DNA from 2 places in the Comamonas sp. SY3 genome. Region 2 is predicted to be linked to the other one. Evidence: predicted binding sites of a transcription regulator. Region 2 holds the regulator's gene; the other holds the start of a gene.
The links. The regulator FNR, encoded in region 2, switches genes on or off when oxygen is low (the NO sensors DNR and NnrR bind a similar motif). The targets are predictions, from matches to a motif close to TTGATNNNNATCAA.
Positions count from the first base shown of each region.

Region 1: ACCQ08_RS14740 (oleate hydratase) is a predicted target of FNR. The motif match lies at 6,265-6,278, and genes of this name have one in related genera.

Region 1 covers NZ_JBGTYN010000010.1:133,958-142,935, reverse strand. Annotated here, with positions in the region: gene ACCQ08_RS14770 (CaiB/BaiF CoA-transferase family protein) at 79-1,281, shown strand; gene ACCQ08_RS14765 (MaoC family dehydratase) at 1,344-1,781, shown strand; gene ACCQ08_RS14760 (tripartite tricarboxylate transporter substrate binding protein) at 1,848-2,825, shown strand; gene ACCQ08_RS14755 (acyl-CoA dehydrogenase family protein) at 2,841-3,998, shown strand; gene ACCQ08_RS14750 (acyl-CoA dehydrogenase family protein) at 4,015-5,046, shown strand; gene ACCQ08_RS14745 (enoyl-CoA hydratase/isomerase family protein) at 5,129-6,223, shown strand; gene ACCQ08_RS14740 (oleate hydratase) at 6,347-8,311, shown strand; gene ACCQ08_RS14735 (ATP-binding protein) at 8,402-8,812, opposite strand; gene ACCQ08_RS14730 (DUF4259 domain-containing protein) at 8,902-8,978, opposite strand, start outside.
Region 2 covers NZ_JBGTYN010000001.1:465,502-474,479, forward strand. Annotated here, with positions in the region: gene ACCQ08_RS02060 (cobyrinate a,c-diamide synthase) at 1-443, opposite strand, end outside; gene ACCQ08_RS02065 (TonB-dependent receptor domain-containing protein) at 466-2,367, opposite strand; cobalamin riboswitch at 2,450-2,697, opposite strand; gene ACCQ08_RS02070 (hypothetical protein) at 2,735-2,950, shown strand; gene ACCQ08_RS02075 (cell division protein ZapA) at 2,950-3,369, shown strand; gene ACCQ08_RS02080 (sulfite exporter TauE/SafE family protein) at 3,817-4,638, shown strand; gene hemN (oxygen-independent coproporphyrinogen III oxidase) at 4,655-6,037, opposite strand; gene fnr (fumarate/nitrate reduction transcriptional regulator Fnr) at 6,187-6,909, shown strand; gene ACCQ08_RS02095 (universal stress protein) at 7,046-7,489, shown strand; gene ACCQ08_RS02100 (malonyl-CoA synthase) at 7,597-8,978, opposite strand, start outside.

The sequences.
Region 1 (8,978 bases), on a different contig from region 2:
AATTGCGACATAGACACAGTTGTGAAACATATCAAATAATGCCATTCATCGCTATCACCACAAAGACGGAGACAAGCCTTGAGTGCATTGACAGGCCTGCGGGTGCTGGACCTATCCAGCGTGATTTTCGGGCCGCTGGCCAGCCAGGTGCTGGCCGATTACGGCGCCGAGGTGATCAAGATCGAGCCGCCCGGCGGCGACTCCACGCGCTACACCGGGCCGGCTGCCGAGGCCGGCATGTCGGCGCTGTTCATGGGCTCCAACCGCAGCAAGAAAAGCGTGGTGCTGGACCTGAAGGCGCCCGAGGCCCAGGAGGCGCTGCATGCGCTGCTCAAGACCACCGATGTCTTCATGCACAGCATGCGCCCGCAAAAACTGGCCAAGCTGGGGCTGGACCCGGTGCGGCTGCGCAGCCAGTACCCGCGCCTGGTCTACGTGGGCCTGCATGGCTTTGGTGAAGATGGCCCCTATGCCGGCCTGCCCGCCTATGACGATGTGATCCAGGGCATGAGTGGCCTAGCCGACTTGATGGAGCGCCAGACTGGCGAGGCCCGCTACCTGCCGACCATTGCCGCTGACAAGACCTGTGGCCTGGTGGCAGCGCATGCGGTGATGGCGGCCCTGTTCCAGCGTGAACGCACGGGCGAGGGCAGCTTTGTCGAGGTGCCGATGTACGAGACCATGGTGGGCTTCAACCTGGTCGAGCATTTCTACGGCATGCATTTTGAGCCGGCACTCAGCGGCGCCGGCTACCCGCGCGTGATGGCGCCCTGGCGCAAGCCCTATAAAACCCTGGATGGCCATGTCTGCATGATGCCCTACACCGATGGCCACTGGCGCCGCTTCTTCGCCGCCGTGGGCCAGCCAGAGCTGGCGCAGGACGAGCGCTTTGCCACCCAGGCCCAGCGCACGCGCCATATCGCGACCTTGCTGGAAATTATGAGCAGCTATGTCGCGCAAAAGGACACCGCCTACTGGCTGCAGACCTGCGAGGCGCTGGAGATCCCCGCCGCCCCCGTCGCGCGCATGGACGACCTGCCGCGCGACCCGCACCTGCAGGCCACCGGCTTTTTTGTCGAAAAGCACGATCCCGCCATGGGCACGGTGCGTTTTCCGCGCTCCTCGGTGCGCATCGATGGGGCGCAGGCGCCCATCGGCATGCCACCGCGCCTGGGTGAGCACACGCAGCAACTGCTGCGCGAAGCCGGGTGGGGCGATGCCCGCATTGCCGCCTTGCAGCCCCCCGTGGCTGATGAACCGCTGAAAGAAAAAACGCCATGACCGCCCCTAACTGGATTTCTTCCACCGAGAACCGCGCCGCCACGCTGGCCGGCACCGCACGCATGGGCCAGGGCTTTGTCTGGCAGGACCTGCAGGTCGGCCAGCAGCTGCGCACCTTTCGCCGCACGGTGACGGAGACCGACCTGGTCAACTTCATCAACACCACCGGCATGCTTGAAGCCATCTTTATCGAGGACGGCTACGACGGCGGCGCGATCCGGGGCCGGCCGGTACCCGGTGCGCTCACCTACACCTTGATCGAAGGCTTCATCCTGCAAAGCATGATCCAGGGTACGGGCCTGGCCATGCTGGAGTTGCACCAGAAGATTCTGGGCCCGGTGGTGGTGGGCGACACGATCGAGGCGCTGGTGGAGGTAACCGGTATCCAGCCCACCAGCAAAGGTGGCCGGGCGGTGGTGACCTCGCGCATCGAGGTCTACAACCAGCGCCAGGAGCAGGTGATGGTCTACACCGCCGTGCGCCTGCTGGCCGGGCGCTAGCGCGGCATTGCGGTAGGTGGCCACCACGGCCTGCGTCAGATGAGAGAACCAATACAGGAGACAAAGATGCAATATGGTTTTGTACGCCGTTCGGCCCTGCTCGCGTTGGCGCTGGTGGCTGTTGGCGGGGCTGCGCAGGCGCAGGATCCCTGGCCCAGCAAGCCGATCACCTTGGTCGTGCCGTTTCCGCCGGGCGGGCCTACGGACATGGTGGCGCGGGTGCTGGCACAGCAGGTGGGCCAGCAGCTGGGGCAGACGGTGATCGTCGACAACCGGCCTGGCGCCAACGGCAATATCGGCAATGCGCTGGTGGCCAAGGCTGCCGCCGATGGCTATACGGTGCTCTACAACACCTCGTCGATTGCGCTCAGCCCATCGCTGTACAAAAAACTCAGCTACGACGTGGCCAGGGACCTGCGCCCTGTCGCGTTGACGGCCGTGGTGCCGCTGGGCCTGGTGGTCAACCCCAAGGTGCCCGCCCACACGGTGCAGGAGTTGGTGAAGTACGCGCAGGACAACAAGGGCAAGCTCTCCTACGGCTCGGCCGGCAATGGCAATGTCACCCACCTGGCCGCCTTTCAGGTGGTGCAGCACTATGGCATCGATGCCAGCCATGTGCCCTACAAGGGCAGTGCGCCGGCCGATGTGGACCTGGTCGCGGGCCAGATCGAGTTCATGACCGACACCATCAATTCGGTGGCGCCCTTCATCAAGGACGGCAAGCTCAGGCTGCTGGCGGTGAGCACGGCCCAGCGCATTCCGAATTTCCCCAACGCCCCCACGTTGGCCGAAAGCGGCATGACCGGCTTTGAGGCCGGTGCCTGGCAGGGTGTGATGGTGCCTGCCAAGACGCCCGATGCGGTGGTGCAGCGCCTGAACGCCGAACTGCTGAAGGCATTGAAGGACCCGGGCGTGCTGGAGAAGCTGCGCGTGCAGGGCACCGAGCCGCTGGGCTCTACCCCGCAGGCCTATGGCGACTACATCCAGAGCGAGATCAAGCGCTGGGCCGGCGTGGTCAAGAGCACGGGCGTGTCCCTGGATTGAACGAAAGCGAAGACGATGACGATTCTCAACGGACTGGCGCTGACGCGCATCCCGCCCGAGGGTGAGGCGCTGCGCGCCGAGGTGCGTGCCTTTTTGCAAGAGGCGGTCAAAGACATGCCCGCCCATATCCGCGCCAAGTCATGGAGCGGTTATGACCCCGCCTTCAGCCGCAAGCTGGGCGAGAAGGGCTGGCTGGGCATGACCTTTCCCAAGGCCTATGGCGGCCACGCGCAGGGCGCGTTTGCGCGCTATGTGGTGGTCGAGGAGCTGCTGAATTTCGGCGCCCCGGTCGGTTCGCACTGGATTGCCGAGCGCCAGAGCGCGCCGCTCATTCTGAAATACGGCACCGAGGCGCAAAAGCAGCGCTATGTACCGCCGGTGGCGCGGGGCGAGAGTTTTTTCTGCATCGGCATGAGCGAGCCCAATGCCGGCTCCGACCTGGCCAGCGTGCGCACCCGCGCCGTGCCCCATGAGGGGGGCTGGCTATTGAACGGCCAGAAGATCTGGACGACGAACGCCCAGCACTGCCAGTACATGATTGCGCTGGTGCGCACCTCGGGCGAGGCGGCTGACCGCCACAAAGGTCTGTCGCAGTTGATCGTGGACCTGAGCCTGCCGGGCGTCACCGTGCGGCCCATTGAGGACATGTCAGGTGATAGCCATTTCTGCGAGGTCTTCTTTGACAACGTGCAGCTCGCTCCCGATGCACTGGTGGGCGCCGAAGGGCAGGGCTGGGAGCAGGTCACCGCCGAGCTGGCCTATGAGCGCAGCGGCCCGGAGCGCCTGTTCTCGTCGGTGGTGCTGTTGGACCAGTGGCTGGCCTTTTTGCGCAGTCAGGCGGCGCCACGCGCCGAATCGCTGAAGCTGGCCGGCCAGATCCTGACGCGCCTGGCACCGCTGCGCGCGCTGTCGGTGGCGGTGCAAGAGAAGCTGGTGCAGGGCCAGAGCCCCATCGTCGAGGCCGCGCTGGTCAAGGACCAGGGCACCGTGCTGGAGCAGTACATTCCGGCCGCGATTGCCGATGACCTGATGGCGCTGGATGGCGAGGCCGTGCCGCATGAACTGCTGCTGACCCTGAACTACCTCACACTCGTCTCGCCCTGCTACACGCTGCGCGGCGGCACCCGCAGCATTTTGCGCGGCATGATCGCGCGCGGCCTGGGCCTGCGTTGAGCGCAAGGAGAAAAACATGGACCATTTGATTAACGAGGCCTTGCGCGATCTGCTGAGCGGCCAATGCACGCCCGCCGTGGTGCGCGCCATCGAGAGCGAAGCGGCAGCAAGTGCTGGGGCATCACCGGCTGCTGCGGCCCTGTGGCAGCAGATTGAAGATACCGGCTTTGCCGACCTGCTGCTGCCCGAGGCCGCTGGCGGTGCAGGCCTGGCCTTGCGCGATGCCTTTGGCGTATGGGATGTGCTGGGCCAGCATGCGATGCCGCTGCCGCTGGCAGACACCATGCTGGCGCGGGCCTGGCTGGCAACCGCCGGTGTGCCATTGCCGCAGGGCGCCATTGCATTGGCGCCGCAGCTGGCAGTGGCCGCCGGTGGCGTGCGGGCCACCGGTGTGCGCGGCGCCCGCGTGGCGCAATGGGTGCTGGGCCAGCAGGGCGCCGATCTGCTGCTGCTGCCGGTGGCTGCGGCGCAGGCCAGTGCCAGCATTTTTGTGCTGGATGCGGATCTGCTCTGGCCCGAAGCAGCACTGGCCTCTGCCCCGCGCGTGCCGGCCTTCGCCTCCTTGCTGGTCGCGCAGGCGGGGCTGGTCTCGGCCTTGCTGGCGGGCAGCCTGCTGACGGTGTTGGAGAGCAGCCTGAACTTTGCCAACGAACGCCAGCAGTTCGGCCGCCCGATTGGCAAGTTCCAGGCGATCCAGCATGAGCTGGCGGTGATGGCCGAGCATGTGAGCGCCGCGCGCATGGCCGCACAGATCGCCTGCGAGGCCGATGGCGTGGTGGCAGACCCGCTCAAGGTGGCGGTGGGCAAGGCGCGCAGCAGCGAGGCGGCTGTCGAGGTGGCCTCGCTCGCACACTCGGTCCACGGCGCCATCGGCTTTACCACCGAGTTTGACCTGCAGCTCTACACCCGCCGCCTGCACCTGTGGCGCCAGACGGCCGGCAGCGAAAGCTATTGGCAGCTGCAGGCGGGCCAAGCGCTGTTGGCTGCCGATGGCATGGCGCTCGATGTGATCCGCCAGATCACGGACAGCAGCGCGCCGGTAGCCTGATTTGGCACCTGATTGACCGCAGCCAGCGCCGTTTTTCGGCTATGGTGGCGGTTGTTTTCAGAAGAACAAGGAGTCAAGTCTTATGTCGGTCTACACCGAAGATGTGCAAAGCGAAGTGCGTGGTCAGCTGGGCTTTATCACGCTCAACCGGCCCAAGGCGCTGAATGCGCTGTCGCTGGCGATGGTGCGCGAGCTGCGTGATGTGCTGCTGCGCTGGCAGCAGGACGACAAGGTGCTGGCCGTCGCCATCCGGGGCAGCAACAAGGAGGGCGCGTTTGGTGCCTTCTGCGCTGGTGGCGATATCCGCTTTCTGCATGCCGCCGGCATGGCAGGCAACCCCGAGCTGGAGGATTTCTTCACCGAGGAGTATGCGCTCAACCACCTGATCCATCATTTCGGCAAGCCCTATATCGCCTTCATGGATGGCATCGTGATGGGTGGCGGCATGGGCATCAGCCAGGGCGGCAGCCTGCGCATCGTCACCGAGCGCACGAAGATGGCGATGCCCGAGACGGCCATTGGCCTGTTCCCCGATGTGGGCGGCGGCTACTTCCTGTCCCGCTGCCCCGGCCATGTGGGCGAGTACCTGGGCCTGACCGGCCAGATGATCGGCGCGGCCGATGCACTGGCCTACCGGCTGGCCGATGGCTACCTGCCCAGCGCGCAGCAGCAGGCGCTGTGGGACGGGCTGGCCAGCGGCAGCTTTGCCAACGGCGACGCGGTGCAGGCCTTTGTCAAAGCCGGCCTGGCACCTGCACCAGAGCGTGCAGCTAATCCCGATGCAGAGATCAACCAGTACTTTGGCCTGGCCGATGTGCCGGCCATCATCGCCGCGCTGGAGGCCGGCAACAGCGACTTTGCCCGCGCCACCGCCGAGACCTTGCGCAAGCGCTCACCGCTGATGCTGTTTGTCGTGCTCGAGCAGATCCGCCGCGCTCGCGGCATGCGCCTGGCTGACGACCTGCGCATGGAGCGCGACATGGTGCGCCACTGCTTCTATCTGCGGCCCGACCGCAAGAGCGAGACGCTCGAAGGCATCCGCGCACTGGCGGTGGACAAGGACCACGCCCCCCAGTGGAGCCCCGCCCGCATCGAAGACGTGAACCTGCAGGAAGTGGCGCAGATGTTTGCCAGCCCCTGGCCTGTGGAGGCGCACCCGCTGCTGGCGCTGAACTGAGCGACAGGACAGCGCAAGCGGCTACGTGGATGCGTAGGCGCTTGCCGCTCATCAATAGCGGGTGGGAGCCGGTGTGCTATACCTTGACGTCTGATCGTCAAGCTATCCATGAAAGGCAACAGCATGAAGCATGCAGACTCCCGGACCTCCTCGCTGCGCGTTGAGGCGAACATTGGTGAAGGCTTTTGGCGCAAGGGCCCCCAAGACAGCCTGCCGCCACCCGATATGACGGGCGCCTATATGCGCAACCGGCCGGTGCTGGGGGCGCCGGTTGCGGGGCGCAAGGCCTGGATCATCGGCAGCGGCATCGCCGGCCTGGCCGCAGCTTTCTACCTGATCCGTGACGGCGGCATGGCTGGCGAAGACATCACCATTCTGGATACCCTGGATGTGGCGGGTGGCTCGCTCGATGGTGCGGGCAATGCCGAGCAGGGCTATATCGTGCGCGGTGGCCGCGAGATGAACTGGAACTACGACAACTTCTGGGACCTGTTCCAGGACGTGCCGGCGCTGGAGCTGCCCGAGGGCTACAGCGTGCTCGACGAGTACCGCTACGTCAATGACAACGACCCCAACTGGTCCAAGGCCCGGCTGATGCACCAGCAAGGCAAGATCCGCGATTTCTCCACCCTGGGCCTGACCAAGGCGCACCAGTGGGAGATCGTCAAGCTGCTGCTCAAGCGCAAGGAGGAGCTGGACGACATCAGCATCGAATCCTATTTCAGCAAGAGCTTTCTGGAGACCAATTTCTGGTACCTGTGGCGTTCGATGTTCGCGTTCGAGAACTGGCAAAGCCTGCTGGAGATGAAGCTCTACATGCACCGCTTTCTCGATGCCATCGATGGGCTGACCGACATGTCGGCGCTGGTGTTCCCCAAGTACAACCAGTACGACAGCTTCGTCGTACCGCTGACGCGCATGCTCAAGGACAAGGGCGTGAAGGTGCAGTTCAACACCCGCGCCTATGACCTGGACATGCGCGAAGAAGCGGGCAGCCGCACGGTCACCGCGATCCGCTGCCGATCGGCGGGCCAGGAGGTACAGATTGACGTCGGTCCCCACGATGTCGTGTTTGCGCTGACCGGCTCGATGACCGAGGGCACGGCATATGGTGATCTGGATACGGTGCCGGTGCTGGCGCGAGGCAATGAGGAGCCGGGCGATGACAGCGACTGGACCTTGTGGAAGCGCCTGGCAGCCAAGTCGCCGGTGTTTGGCCGGCCCGAAAAGTTCTATGGCGATGTGAAGGGCTCGATGTGGGAGTCGGCCACGTTGACCTGCAAACCCTCGCCATTGATCGACAAGCTCAAGGAACTGTCGGTCAACGATCCCTACTCGGGCAAGACGGTGACCGGCGGCGTCATCACCTTCACCGATTCGAACTGGGTGATGAGCTTTACCTGCAACCGCCAGCCGCATTTCCCCGACCAGCCCGGCGACGTGCTGGTGCTGTGGGTCTACGCACTGCTGATGGACAAGAAGGGCAACCATGTGCCCAAGACCATGCCTGAATGCACGGGCCGCGAGATTCTGACCGAGCTGTGCTACCACCTCGGTATTGCCGACCAGATCGATGCGGTGGCGGCCAATACCAAGGTGCGCCTGGCATTGATGCCCTACATCACCGCGCAGTTCATGCCGCGCGCCGCCGGCGACCGGCCCCATGTGGTGCCCGAGGGCTGCACCAACCTGGCCTTGCTGGGCCAGTTTGTCGAGACCAGCAATGATGTCATCTTCACGATGGAGAGCTCGGTGCGCACGGCGCGCATCGGCGTCTACACCCTGCTGGGCCTGCCCAAGCAGGTGCCCGACATCAGCCCCACGCAGTACGACATCCGCAACATCATCAAGGGTGCGCGGGCGCTGAATGGCAACCAGCCCTTTGTCGGTGAACGTTTGCTGCACCGCGTGCTGGGCAAGACCTATTTCGCCCACATTCTGCCGCCGTTACCCGACAACGACGAGACCCTGCGCGAGCGTGCTGAATCGGAGCTGGCGCAGCTGCTGGGCAAGGGCGGCCAGGCTTTCGGCAAGCTGTCCGCCTGGCTGGAGCGCTACAGCAGCAATCTGCGCGATAAATCCAAATAATTGGCGTGCGGGGCGGCATGCCCCCATGCAAAGAGGTGGCCGCAGGGCCACCTCTTGTTGTATGCGCTGACGGTCAGGGCCGCTGGCCGATCAAGGCGTGGCGAGCTTCCACACACCGCCGCCCATGCCGTCGCCACGCTTGTCGCCCGCCTGGCTGTCCTTGGCGAAGTAGTACAGCGGCCAGCCCTTGTAGGCCCACTGCTGGGTGTTGTCCGTGCGGGTGATGATGCTGAAATCACCAATCGGCTTGGCGCCTGGGGCCACGCCCAGTGGCGGCCAGTTGGTGGCGCACTGCTGGTAGCAGGTGGATGCACCGCTGCCAGCAGTGTCCTTGGTGAAGGTGTAGAGCGTGCGGCCATCGGGGCCGACGAGCACGCCATCGGCGGAACGCACCGGGGTGCTGGTGGCGGCTTCCTTGTGGTCCTTGTGGTGCATCGAGCCACAGGCGGTCAAAAGGACGGCCGACAGCGGAATGGCCAGTACTGCGAGCTTGGAGAACATAGACAGCATCCAGGTTGGTTGATGGTGCCGACCAATATAGTGCGCGCTGATGTAGTGCCGTGTCAGACGGGCGCGCTATATCGCAGCCCTCAGCGCCCGGCTTCAGCGCTGGCGGCAGCCAGTTTCAGCATGCGGTCAAAGGTGGCGGCCAGGGTGTCGCGGCGGT
Region 2 (8,978 bases):
CCCGGGTCATAGTGCTGCAAACCATGGGCAATGGCGCCAAAGGTAGCGGCCATCGCCGATGCATCGACCACCACCACGGCAGCGATGCCCAGCGACTTGGCCAGCTCGGCGGCGCTGTTGGCGCCATCGAACAGGCCCATCACGCCTTCGATCAGCAGCACATCGTTGCACTGCGCGGCCTGGAACAGGCGCGCGCGCACATCCGCTTCGCCGTTCATCCAGCGGTCCAGCGCATGCACCGGCTGGCCGCTGGCCAGGCGCAGCCACTGCGGATCGAGAAAATCCGGACCGCACTTGAACACCTGCACCCGCCGGCCCTGGCGGGCATGCAGGCGGGCCAGGGCCGCTGTCACCGTGGTTTTGCCCTGGCCGGATGCGGGCGCCGCAATCAGCAGCGCCACACAAGAGGCCGTTGGGCGGTCCTGAACCGTCATCTCTGTCATGGCTCGCTTATCCCCTCTGCGCTCAGCGCGGCATCCACTTCACACCCACATACACGCTGCGCCCTTCGGTGGCGTAGGTGCGTGCGGTCTGGTAGCGCTTGTCCGCCAGGTTGTTGATCCGGGCGATCAGGTTCACATCCTTGGCCACCTCGGTCTGCGCCGACAGGTTGAACAAGGTGTAGCCGCCCAGCACATTGGTGTTGGCGGCATTGTCGAAGCGCTTGGCGCTGGTCTGCAGGTCGGCGGCCCAGGTCCAACCTGCGGCACGCGTCTCGGCGCCCAGGGTGGCATAGCGCTTGGCGCGGCGCGCCAGCAGCTTGTCGTTTTCGGTGTCGCGCGGGTTCTGGAAATCAACCGAACCATGCAGGTTGAAGGCGCCCAGCTTGGTGGTGCCCGCCAGGGTGATACCCTCCAGGCGTGCCTTGCCCACATTGGCATAGCAGCCGAATGGGTTGTCGCAGTTGCCGGGTGACGAGAAGTTGATCAGGTCGGTCACCCGGTTGCGGTAGGCCGTGGCCGAGAAGCTGTGCGCACCTTGCGCCCAGCGCAGGCCCAGCTCGGCATTGCGGCTTTTCTCGGGCTGCAGTGAGGCATCGCCATATTCGCTGAAGCGCTGGTAGAGCGTGGGCACACGGAAGGCGGTGCCCACCGTTGCCGTGGCGCGCCAGTGGGTTGCAAACGCATAGCCGTAGGCGGCGCTGCCGGTGGTCTTGCCGCCAAACTCGCTGTCGTCATCCCGGCGCAGGTTCAGTTGCACCGTGTGCGGGCCGGTGTTCAGGCCATAGCCCAGCGCCAGCGCATTCTGGTGGCGGTCGCGGTCAATGCCGCCATTGGTCAATGCGTCGTCACGCCGCTCCAGCGCAGCTGTCAACGTGTGCACGCCCAGGCGCCATTCGTTCTGGAACAGGTAGTTCTGCAGGCGGGTGTCCGTCTGGTAGGGCGAGGGCCGGGTTTCGTAATAGTCGCGAGACTGGGTGAACTGCAGCTTGGTGCTGTATTGCGCGGTCCACTGCGCCTGCCAGTTCAGGCCCAGCGCATACATCTTGTTGAGGCTGCGGTCGTCCTCGGTCAGGCTGTTGTCATAGCCCGAGTTCACATCGCTGGCCAGCAAAGTAGCCTCCAGCCGGTGCTGGCGGTTGAGCTGGTAGCCCAGGCGGCCGCTGACCGCATTGCTGCGGTAGTCGTCCTTGTCCGGGTTGGCGGTGGCGGCCGTACGTGCATTGAAGCCATCGGTCTGCGAGCGGTTGAGGCCCAGCGCGTAATCCCAGCCGTCGGCACTGCCGGAGATACCGGCCTCGGCCGTGAACGTGCCCCGGTTGCCAAAGCCCAGGCCCACATAGGGCTGGGGCACGCCGCCCTCGCCCTTCTTCGTGAAGATCTGCACCACACCGCCCATGGCGTCCGAGCCGTAGACGGCAGCAGCCGGGCCGCGCAGTACTTCGATGCGGTCGATCAGCGCCAGCGGAATCGATTGCCAGGAGGCGCCGCCAGTCGATTGCGAATCCATGCGCACGCCGTCAACGTAGACGGCGGTGAAGCGCGAATCGGCGCCGCGCAGAAACACGCTGGTGGTCGTGCCGGGCCCGCCGTTGCGCGTGATCTGGATACCCGGCACCCGCGCCAGCACATCGGCGACACTGCCCGGGCCCTGGCGCTCGATGGTTGGCGCATCGATGATGGACATATCGGCCACCAGATCGGACAGCGGCTGCGCGATGCGGTTGGCGGTCACCACCATCTCCTGCAGGTTCTTACCCGCTGTTTCCTGGCCGGAGGGCAGCTGCTGCGCCTGCGCGGACAGCGCCACGCAAGGCAGCGCTGCGCTCACCGCCCAAGCGATGGCGGAGCGGGAGGGGAACAACCGGCAACGGGGCGTGCAGACGGGACGCGCGCAGCGGCGTGTCGTGAATGGCGAGAAAAACATGGACTGAGCTGGCGATGAACCACCCCGCGCCAGCCTCCCCGCCGGCAATGGGGAACACGGAAGCTGTGGCAGCACCTGGGCCACGCACCTCCACTATGTTGGCCGGTATCCGGGCTGGCGATGACACAGCACACGCCTTCCCAAACACTTGTTCAAGGTATTCAGTGGCATAGTGGTGGCTGTGGATGGCGCAAAAGCCAACCATCGCTTACCGTTGCGGGGGCAGCGCAGGTTGCGCAAGGCTTGTAGGGCACAAGCAGCGCTCCTGCTTCCCGTTGAACTGCCCCCATGTGAACCACTGGGGCGAGCACCAACGGGTACAATTTTAGCGTTAAACCCATTGCGCACTTAAGAAGACTGTCTCTCTATGGCCACTACGCCTTCTATGGATCTGATGCTTGAGCGGGTGGAAGCACTGCTGAGCCGTCATGAGGCTTTGCAACGCGCCCACGCCCAACTGCAAGAGCAGGTCACCACCCTCACCCAGGAGCGCGACTCCCTCCAATCGCGCCTGACTGCGGCCCGCGCCCGCGTGGACGCACTGATCGAACGCCTGCCCAAGACCTTTGACCAGGACGAATGATGAAACAGCTGGAAGTACACATCATGCAGCAAAGCTATATGCTGGGCTGCCCCGAAGGCCAGGAGGCACGCTTGCTGGCCGCCGTCAAGCATGTGGATGAGGCCATGAGCGGCATCCGCGACGCGGGCAAGATCCGTGGCCGCGAGCGCATTGCCGTGCTGGCGGCGCTCAATGTGGCCTTTGATCTGCTCGACCTGCAAGTGCAAAACAGCCAGTTGAGCCAGACGGCCGATGCATTGCAAGCGCAGGCCGCCGCCCAATCGGCTGCAATGGCCGAGGCCCAGACCCAGCCCGCCGCCGCTGCGCAGGCCAGCCTCGACTGGGATGAGCCCCGTCTGCAATCGGTGCTGCAACGGCTCGATGCGGCACTGGCTCCCGCTCCCTCCCCGGGTGTACAAACGCTGGCCGCCAGCGCCTGACAGCAGCGTGTTAGCAGCCGCTAACACCAAATACTGGCGCCATGCAATGCATTGGCTAAAAATACCGTTCCATGCGTTCTACGAGCTGTGTAGGACGCTATCTTTTTTGACCAATCTCAGCACATTGAATTGCGATTTTGGCGGGTGCAGCAGGTGCGAGCGATTACAATGGAAGCGTTCGCAGCCCTGCTGGACTTTATAGTTCCTTGAACCAATGCTCTACGAGCACGGGCTTGGTACATTACCTATTGAGCGTGATCGTCTCGCGTCAGATGAACCCAACGATAGGTTGCCCTCGCCCACCTGAACCCCCGGTTCAGGATGACGGTCCAGTGGATCCGCTGCGAACACCTGATTTTTTCGGGCAGGCTGCCCAACCTGTCTTCTCCTCTCCGCGACAGCGGGGTTTCAGGCCACCTGTTTCAGGTGGCCTTTTTACTGCGCACCATGGCTGATCCTCTCGTTCTGCTGCCGCTGTCCCTGCTGGGATTGATCGGCGGCTTTCTGGCAGGCCTGCTGGGCATCGGCGGCGGCATGGTGCTGGTGCCCTTCATCACCTATATCCTGGGCACCCAGGGCGTGGCGCCTGAGCTGGCGATCAAGATGGCGATCGCCACGTCGATGGCGACCATCGTGTTCACATCGATGTCCAGCGTCCGCGCCCACCACCAGCATGGTGCCGTGCGCTGGGATCTCGTCAAACGCCTGGCCCCTGGCATCGTGCTGGGCGGCCTGTTGGCCAGCCTGGGCATTTTTGCGGTGCTCAAGGGCAGCTACCTGGGCTTGTTCTTCGGCCTTTTCATTGGCTACTCGGCACTGCGCATGTTCCGCAGGCCCAACAGCCAAGGGACGCGCCCGATGCCTGGCACCGCCGGGCAGCTGGCGGCCGGCGGCGTGATTGGCTGCCTCTCGGGTCTCGTCGGTGCCGGGGGCGCCTTCATCAGCGTGCCCTTCATGACCTGGTGCAGCGTGCCGATGCACAACGCGGTGGCAACCAGCTCGGCGCTGGGCTTTCCGATCGCCGTCACCAATGTCGCAGGCTTCATGGTGGCCGGCCTGCACCTTCAGGGCCTGCCACCGCATTCGCTGGGCTACATCTGGCTGCCGGGCCTGGCCGCCATCGCCACCTGCAGCGTGCTGACCGCACCGCTGGGTGCCCGTGCCGCGCACCGCCTGCCGGTGGCACAGCTCAAGAAGATCTTTGGCGGCATCCTGCTGTGCCTGGCGCTGTACATGCTCTACAAGAGTCTGGCGGCTTGGCAGGTCTGAGACGGGCCACAGCAGGCTAGATGATGCGCGAGAAGCGCGCGCGGTTGCGGTCGGCCTGCAGGTTCTTGTCGAACACCATGGCCACGCCGCGCACAAAGTACCAGCCCAGCTCGGTCACGTTGATCACATCGTCTCGCACGTCCACCAGGCCCTGCGCCTGCAGCTCGCGCAGCTGGGCCAGCTCGGCGGCAAAGTACTGCGCAAAGTCGATCAGCCAGGCCTGCTCCAGCGATTCGATCGCCAGGCTGCCCTGGCACATCAGACCCATGATCACCGCGCGGCGCAGCAGGTCATCGCGCGTCAGCGCCAGCCCGCGCACCACGGGGATCTGGCCCTGGTCGATCAGGTCGTAATACTCCTCCAGCGTCTTGGCATTCTGGCTGTAGGTGGCGCCGATGCGGCCGATGGCCGAGACGCCCAGTGCCAGCAGATCGCAATCGGGCTGCGTGCTATAGCCCTGAAAATTGCGGTGCAGGCGGCCCTGGCGCTTGGCCACCGCCAACGCATCCTCGGGCAGCGCGAAATGGTCCATGCCCACATAGACATAGCCGGCACCCTCCAGCGCGGCCAGCGCTTGGGCCAGCATGGCCAGCTTGTCCGCCGGGCTGGGCAAGTCCTGCACCAGGATGCGGCGCTGGGGCTTGAAGCGCTCGGGCAGATGCGCATAGGCGTAGAGCGCAATGCGGTCAGGCCGCAGCGCATTGACCTGCTCCATCGTGCGGGCGAAGCTGGCCGGGCTTTGCAACGGCAAACCATAGATCAGATCAATATTGATGGATTCAAAGCCGATTGCGCGCGCCTGCTCGACCAGCGCAAACACCTGGTCGGCGGGCTGCTCGCGGTGCACGGCCTTTTGCACCAGCGGGTCGAAATCCTGCACGCCAAAGCTCAGGCGGTTAAAGCCCAGTTGGTAGAGGTGCAGCAGGCGCTCGCGGCTCACGGTGCGCGGGTCGATCTCGATCGAGTACTCGCCGCCCGGCTGCAGATGGAAGCGCTGCTTGACCATATCCATCAGGCGGCTGAGACCCGCATCGCTCAGGAAGGTCGGCGAGCCCCCGCCCAGGTGCAGCTGGCTGATGGTGGACCGGGTGCTGAGGTGGGCGAGCTGCAGATCCAGCTCGCGCTCCAGGTAGTCCAGGTATTCGTCGGCCCGCTCGGCATGCTTGGTGATGATCTTGTTGCAGGCGCAGTAGTAGCACAGCGAGGCACAGAACGGCACATGCACATACAACGACAGCGGCGCCAATCTCCCAGCCAGGCCGTGGCCGCGCTGCACCAGCGCCTGCTTGTACTCATTCGCAGCAAAGGCTTCAACAAATCGGTCTGCGGTAGGATACGACGTGTAACGGGGGCCGGGGACGTCAAAACGGCGCAGCAGTTCGGGGGTCAGGGAAATCATGGGCTTTATCCTTGCGGACCCCCAATGTGCCCCAAGGCTTGCCACCCGTCCTTGATATACATCAAGAACCCATTTGGCGCCTGCACGCACAATAGGCGCATACATGGAACGCCGTTCCTACACGAATATTTGTTCACGGGTATTGATACATGACATCCAACTCCATCAAAGTGGCGTGCTCCAACTGCAATCTGCGCGAGCTGTGCATGCCCGTGGGTCTGTCGGCCGAACAAATGGAGCGTATCGACGAGATCGTTGCCACCCGTCGCAAGATCAAGCGAGGCAGTGCGCTGTTCCGCAATGGCGAGACGTTCACCTCGCTGTATGCGATTCGCACCGGCTTCTTCAAGACCAGCATCGCCACAGAAGACGGGCGTGACCAGGTCACCGGTTTTCAGATGGCGGGCGAGATCATCGGCCTGGACGGCATCGTCAACGACCGCCACTCCTGCGACGCGATTGCGCTGGAAGATGCCGAGGTCTGCGTGATGCCCTACTCGACACTCGAGGACCTGTCGCGCGAAGTGACCGCCTTGCAGCACCATGTGCACAAGGTCATGAGCCGCGAGATCGTGCGCGAGCACGGCGTGATGCTGCTGCTGGGCAGCATGCGTGCCGAAGAGCGTCTGGCCGCCTTCCTGCTGAACCTGGTGCAGCGGCTGCACGCCCGGGGCTTTTCGCAGCATGAACTGATCCTGCGCATGACCCGCGAGGAAATCGGCAGCTACCTGGGCCTGAAACTCGAAACGGTGAGCCGCACCTTCTCCAAGTTTGCCGAGGAGAACATCATCGAGGTCAAGCAGCGCCATGTGCGCATTCTCGACACCGACAAGCTCCAGGGTCTGATCAACACCCAGGCCTGCTCGGCCTGAAAAGTGCAGGCCCGAGACACGAACGCGGCCTGATCCGACATCGTTCCGCGCGATAAGCGGCGATGCTTGGAGATGAAACCAGGGCAAGGCAGCAGCCTGTGGCCCTGTCCAGAGTCTGACCCGAAAGGAGCCTGTCATGTACCAACATATCCTGCTTGCCACCGATGGCTCTGAGCTGTCCGAGAAAGCGGTCCGCCATGCGCTGGCGCTGGCCAAGCTGAGCCATGCCACCGTCACCGCCGTCAATATCTCGCCGAACTACCCGCGCAGCTACTTTGAAGGCAGCACGATGCAGAACCCCGATGACATCGCACGCATCGAAGAAGGCTGGCAGCGCGCTGCGCAGAGCGTGGTGGACAAGGTCGTGGCCGAAGGGGCCGCAACGGGCGTGCCGATCAAGACCTTGGTGATCAAGTCCGACCTGATTGCCGAAGCCTTGCTGGAGACGGCCAAGAAGGAAAACTGCGATCTGATTGTGATGGCCTCGCACGGCTACCGTGGCCTGAAGCGTTTGCTGCTGGGCAGCGAAACCCAGCATGTGCTGACCCATGCGACGATACCGGTGCTGGTGCTGCGCTGACCGCCGCATAACTTCAACCCCGATAAAAAACCCTCGCTTGCGGCAGCGGATGCGCTGCAACAAGCGAGGGTTTTGTCATGGCGGCTCCAAACCGCCTCTGCAGGGCATTAGCCCTTGAACAGGCCCTGGTACTGGTCGCGCAACAGGTTCTTCTGCACCTTGCCCATGGTGTTGCGGGGCAGCTCGGCCACGACAAAGCAGCGCTTGGGAATCTTGAAGTTGGCCAGCTGCTTCTTGAGGGTCGCAATGATGGCTTCGGCGTCCAGTTGCTGGCCTGCCTTGGCTATGACCACCGCCACACCGACCTCGCCAAAATCGGGGTGGGGCACGCCAACCAGCGCGCTTTCGGCAACGCCCGGCAGCTCGTTGATGAAGCCTTCGATCTCGGCCGGGTAGACGTTGTAGCCGCCGGAGATGATCAAATCCTTGCTGCGGCCCACAATGGTCACATAGCCACGCGCATCGATCTTGCCGACATCGCCGGTCTTGAACCAGCCGTCAGCGGTGAACTCCTGGGCGGTCTTCTCGGGCATGCGCCAGTAACCGCTGAACACATTGGGGCCTTGTACCTGGATATGGCCGATCTCGTCGGCGCCCAGTGCCTGGCCATCATCGCCCTGCACCCGCACGCCCACACCCGGCAGCGCAAAGCCCACCGTGCCGCCCCGGCGCTCATCCTGGCCGCCATGGCGGGCATCGGCCTGGTAGGGGTTGGAGACCAGCATGATGGTCTCGCTCATGCCATAACGCTCCAGGATGGTGTGGCCGGTGCGGGTCTGCCATTCGCGGAAGGTCTCGATCAGCAACGGCGCCGACCCCGAGATGAACAGGCGCATATGCCGGGTGGCCTCCTTGGTCAGGCCGGGCTCGGCCAGCAGGCGAACATACAGGGTCGGCACGCCCATGAAGACCGTTGCCCGTGCCATCGCGGCAATCACCGCCTTGGGCTCGAACTTGGCAAACCAGATCATCTTGCTGCCGTTGAGCAGCGCCGCATGGATCGCGACAAACAGGCCGTGCACATGGAAAATCGGCAGCGCATGGATCAGCACATCGCCCTTCTTCCAGCCCCAGTAGTCCTTGAGCATCACCGCATTGCTCAGCAGGTTGCCGTGGCTCAGCATCGCGCCCTTGCTGCGGCCCGTGGTGCCGCTGGTGTAGAGGATGGCGGCCATGTCGCCGGCGGATTTCTGCGCGGGCGTGTGGGTATCGGCGCAGTGCACCGCGCGCTCCAGCAAGGTACCGCTGCGGTCATCACCCAAGGTGAACACGCTTTGCGTGCCGCACTGGAAGGCGATCTTGGACACCCAGCCAAAGTTGGCGGGCGAGCAGACCACGACTGCCGGTTCCGCATTGGTGATGAAGTACTCGATCTCGGCACTTTGGTAGGCGGTGTTCAGCGGCAGAAAGACATGGCCTGCGCGCAAGGTGGCCAGGTACAGCGCCATCGCCTCGACCGATTTTTCCACCTGCACCGCGACCCGGCTGC